One region of the Streptomyces sp. NPDC046887 genome, then DNA from elsewhere that is predicted to be linked to it. Evidence: riboswitches for the same ligand, from Rfam matches in the RefSeq annotation. Region 1 holds a riboswitch; the other holds the start of a gene.

Region 1 (2,383 bases):
GATGTGCTCGTCGGGAGTGCCCGCGCCGAAGCTGACGCGGATGGCGTTGAGGGATCGCTCGCCGGGGGCCGCCTCGGGGGCGCCGCATTCGCCGACGACCTGGGGGTCGCTGCCGAGGAGGGTGCGGACCAGGGGGTGGGCGCAGAACAGGCCGTCGCGGACGCCGATGCCGTACTCCGCGGAGAGCGCCGCCGCGAAGTGGGAGCTGTTCCAGCCCTCGACGACGAACGAGAGGACCCCGACCCGGGGGGCGTCGTCGCCGAAGAGGGAGAGGACGCGCACCTCGGGGACGTCGGCCAGGCCGGAGCGGACCGCCTCGATCAACTGCTGCTCGCGGGCGACGAGGTGGTCGAACCCGGCCTCGGTGAGGGCCTTGCAGGCGGAGGCGATGGAGTAGACGCCGATGACGTTGGGCGAACCGGCCTCGTGGCGGGCCGCGGTGGTGTGCCACTGGACGTCCACGCCGCCGTCGGCGCGGCGGGTGACGGTGCGGGAGGCGCCGCCGCCCGCAAGGTAGGGCTCGGCGTCGCGCAGCCAGTCGGCGCGGCCGGCGAGGACGCCGGAGCCGAAGGGGGCGTAGAGCTTGTGGCCCGAGAAGGCCACCCAGTCGACGTCCAGGTCGCGGACGGACACCGGGTGATGCGGGGCGAGTTGGGCCGCGTCCAGGACGATCCGGGCGCCATGGGCGTGGGCCGCGGCGGCGAGTTCGCGGACCGGCCACAGCTCGCCGGTGACGTTGGAGGCGCCGGTGACGCAGACCAGGGCGGGGCCGTAAGGGTCGCGGGAGGCGAGGGCGCGTTCGAGGATCTCGACGGCCTGCGCGGGGGTGCGGGGCGCGTCGAGGTAGGTGACGCGGTGGGCGCTCCAGGGGAGCAGCGAGGCGTGGTGCTCGGTCTCGAAGACGAAGACCTGGCAGTCGGCGGGCAGCACCGCGGCGAGCAGGTTGAGCGAGTCGGTGGTGGAGCGGGTGAAGACGACCTGGTCGTCCACTCGGCAGTCGAGGAACTCGGCGACGGTGGTGCGGCTGTTCTCGAACAGGTCGGTGGAGAGCTGGGAGAGGTAGCCGGCGCCGCGGTGGACGCTGCCGTAGTAGGGGGCGTACGCGGCGACGTCGTCCCAGACGCGCTGGAGGGCGGGGGCGCTGGCGGCGTAGTCGAGCGCGGCGTAGACCACTTCGCCGCCGGTGACGAGCGGGACGGTGACGTCGCGGCCGAGCACCGGCAGCGGGGCGGCGCAGGCGGGGTCGGCGTCGGCGGAGGGGGCGGAGACGGCGGCAGGCGTGGCGGTGGCGTCGACGGACATGGCGAAACTCCCGTTGCAGGCAGGCGAGTTCACACGCACGGGGCCGAAGGAAGAAGGGGCCCGGCGGTGCGTGGAGAAGGAAGGGGGTGCGAAGAGGGGGCTGTCGCCCTATCGCATTCGCTTGCTCACGAGGCTGCTCCCTTGAGGACCAGGACCCCAGGGTTACGCAGGGGTCCGCGCTTGCCACTGACGTTGTCGTCAGCGGCCTGGTCTTCACCCGGGGCACCCCGCCACGGACGGAGGGTTGCCGGACAGCGGGCCGGGGCCGTGTTCGCTGTCACTCATGACCTTGCAGAGCATCCTGCCATACGTCTCGGAATGCGCAAGGCGCGGTCCGGGATGTGGACCGCGCCGTGCATCACATGGGGAGTGTGGCTGGGGGCTATGACTGGGTGGCGGTGACCCAGCGATCGAGGGCGGTGCGGGCGGCGCCGGAGTCGATGGCCTCGGCGGCGCGGGCCATGCCGGCGCGGATCTGGTCGTTCAGGGGGGCGGGGGCGGGGTCGAGGGCGACCAGCGCGGCCGCGGCGTTGAGCAGGACCGCGTCGCGGACCGGGCCGCGTTCGCCGGCCAGGAGGCGGCGGGCGACCTCGGCGTTGTAGGAGGCGTCGGCGCCGCGCAGGGCCTCGACGGGGACGAGGTCGATGCCGACGTCGCGGGGGTCGAAGGGCTGCTCGGTGACCCCGCCGCCCTGGACCACCCAGACCCGGGAGGTCGCCGTGGTGGTGAGCTCGTCCAGGCCGTCGTCGCCGCGGAAGACCAGCGCGGAGGAGCCGCGTTCGGCGAGGACCCCGGCGAGGATGGGCGCCATCCGGGCGTCGGCGACCCCGGTGGCCTGGGCGCGGACCCGGGCCGGGTTGGTGAGCGGGCCGAGGAAGTTGAACGTGGTGCGGATGCCCAACTCCTTGCGAGCGGCGGCGACATGGCGCAGCGCGGGGTGGAACCTGACCGCGAAGCAGAAGGTGATGCCGGCCTCCTCGGCGACCTCGGCGACCCGGCTGGGGCTCAGTTCGAGGTTGACGCCGAGCTTCTCCAGGACGTCGGAGGCGCCGGAGGCGGAGGACGCGGCGCGGTTGCCGTG
Region 2 (2,383 bases), on a different contig from region 1:
GGTAGTGGGGGCGACCGCGTCCAGGGTCTTCAGCCCGTCGCCGGTGTTGAGCACCACGGTGGTGAGGGAGGGGTCCAGGACACCGGCCTCGATGAGCTTCTTCGTCACACCGACGGTGACGCCGCCGGCCGTCTCGGCGAAGATGCCCTCGGTGCGGGCGAGGAGCTTGATGGCCTCGACCACCTGCTCGTCGTTCACGTCCTCCACGGCGCCGCCGGTGCGGCGGGCGATGTCCAGAACGTACGGCCCGTCGGCCGGGTTGCCGATGGCGAGCGACTTGGCGATGGTCTTCGGCTTCTGCGGGCGGACCACGTCGTGGCCGGCCTTGAAGGCGGTGGAGACCGGGGAGCAGCCCTCGGCCTGGGCGCCGAAGATCTTGTACGGCCTGTCCTCGACCAGGCCGAGCTTGATCAGCTCCTGCAGCCCCTTGTCGATCTTGGTGAGCTGGGAGCCGGAGGCGATCGGGACCACGATCTGGTCCGGCAGTTTCCAGCCGAGCTGCTCGCAGATCTCGTACGCCAGGGTCTTGGAGCCCTCGGCGTAGTACGGGCGGAGGTTGACGTTGACGAAGCCCCAGCCCTCGCCGAGCGGGTCGCCGATGAGCTCCGAGCAGAAGCGGTTGACGTCGTCGTAGTTCCCCTCGATGCCGACCAGTTCGCCCCCGTAGACGGCGGCCATGACGACCTTGCCCTGCTCCAGGTCGTGCGGGATGAACACGCAGGAGCGGAAGCCGGCACGGGCGGCGGCGGCGCCCACGGCGCCGGCCAGGTTGCCGGTGGAGGAGCAGGACAGGGTGGTGAAACCGAAGGCGCGGGCGGCCTCCAGGGCCTGGGCGACGACCCGGTCCTTGAAGGAGTGGGTGGGGTTGCCGGAGTCGTCCTTGACGAACAGCCTGCCCGGCTCGACGCCCAGCTCCCGGGCGAGGTTGTCGGCCTGGACGAGCTTGGTCCAGCCCGGGGCCAGGTTGGGGCGCTCGGCGACGTCGGCGGGGACCGGCAGCAGCGGGGCGTACCGCCAGATGCTGGTGGGTCCGGCCTCGATGCGCTTGCGCAGCGCCTCGGGGTCGCCGGTGGGCAGGTCGTAGGCGATCTCCAGGGGGCCGAAGCACAGCTCGCAGGCGAAGATCGGGCCGAGCGCGAACCGCTCGCCGCATTCGCGACAGGAGAGGGCGGCGGCGGGACCGAGATCGACGGAGGCGTCGGTGGTGGTGTCGTTGCCCGTGGTGGCGACGGTCTGTGCAGCCATGAGTGGCGAGGCCCTTTCTCCTCATCTTCCCCACGGCGCGTTTCGCCGTGAGACGGAATTGGCACCTTCCCGAGCCGGGGCCTCGCGGTGCGGTGTGCGAGTGCCGGCTGGAGGGTTGCCGGGGCTTCAACGGGCCGTGTCCCTCTGCCCCTCTGGATGAGCGGTATGCGGTTGTGGACCGGTCGTGGAGACCCGCCGTCCGGCGCGGTGCGCGACCCCGACATGCGGGGCCGGTACGCGTTGTTCAAGACTGTAACCGAACCCCTCGGGGGGCCGAGATGGTCGTCCGATACGCGAGATGGAGATCACGTGCTGGAAGAGGTGGAGCGCTGGCTGGCCCGGCGGTCCTGGTCCGCGGCCGACCGTTCGCTCGACCGGCTGCTGGACGCCAAGCGCGGGACGAGCGTGAGCGTGGTGCTGCCGGCGCTGGACGAGGAGGCCACGGTCGGGGAGATCGTCTCGGTGATCCGGCGCGAGCTGATGGCCCCGGGGGCCGCGCTGGTGGACGAGCTGGTGGTGCTGGACTCCGGTTCCACCGACCGTACGGCCGAGGTGGCCGCGGCGGCGGGCGCGCGGGTGGTGGCGCGGGACGCGGTGCTGCCCCGGATACCCGCGGTGCCGGGCAAGGGCGAGGTGCTGTGGCGGTCGCTGCTGGCCACCGGCGGGGACGTGGTCTGCTTCGTGGACGCGGATCTGCGGGACTTCTCGGCGGACTTCGTGTCGGGGATCGTGGGGCCGCTGCTGACCGAGCCGGACGTGGACTTCGTCAAGGCGGTGTACGACCGGCCGCTGGCGGACGCGCCCGGGCGGGGCGGGCGGGTGACGGAGCTGGTGGCCCGGCCGCTGCTCAACCTGCACTGGCCCTTGCTGGCCGGATTCGTGCAGCCGCTGGGCGGGGAGTACGCGGCCCGGCGCTCACTGCTGGAGCGGCTGCCGTTCCCGGTCGGGTACGGGGTGGAGCTCGGGCTGCTGGTGGACGCGCTGCACACGGTGGGGCTGGACGCGCTGGCGCAGGTGGACGTGGGGGTGCGCAAGCACCGGCACCAGGACGAGCGGGCGCTGGGGCGGATGGCGGCGGCCATCTACCGTACGGCGCAGGTACGGCTCTCCCGGGCCCATCTGGTACGGCCCCGGCTGA

What was found. Region 1 has a riboswitch for S-adenosylmethionine ahead of ABZ945_RS29465 (aminotransferase class V-fold PLP-dependent enzyme). Riboswitches for the same ligand answer to the same signal wherever they lie in the genome.
Region 2: linked by a shared signal. The riboswitch ahead of thrC (threonine synthase) and the one ahead of ABZ945_RS29465 (aminotransferase class V-fold PLP-dependent enzyme) in region 1 are both predicted to bind S-adenosylmethionine.

What each region holds. Positions count from the first base shown of each region.
Region 1 is NZ_JBEYXH010000046.1:9,261-11,643, forward strand. It holds gene ABZ945_RS29465 (aminotransferase class V-fold PLP-dependent enzyme) at 1-1,302, opposite strand, end outside; SAM riboswitch class IV at 1,474-1,591, opposite strand; gene trpD (anthranilate phosphoribosyltransferase) at 1,685-2,383, opposite strand, start outside.
Region 2 is NZ_JBEYXH010000001.1:71,388-73,770, reverse strand. It holds gene thrC (threonine synthase) at 1-1,245, opposite strand, end outside; SAM riboswitch class I at 1,264-1,408, opposite strand; gene ABZ945_RS00315 (glucosyl-3-phosphoglycerate synthase) at 1,555-2,383, shown strand, end outside.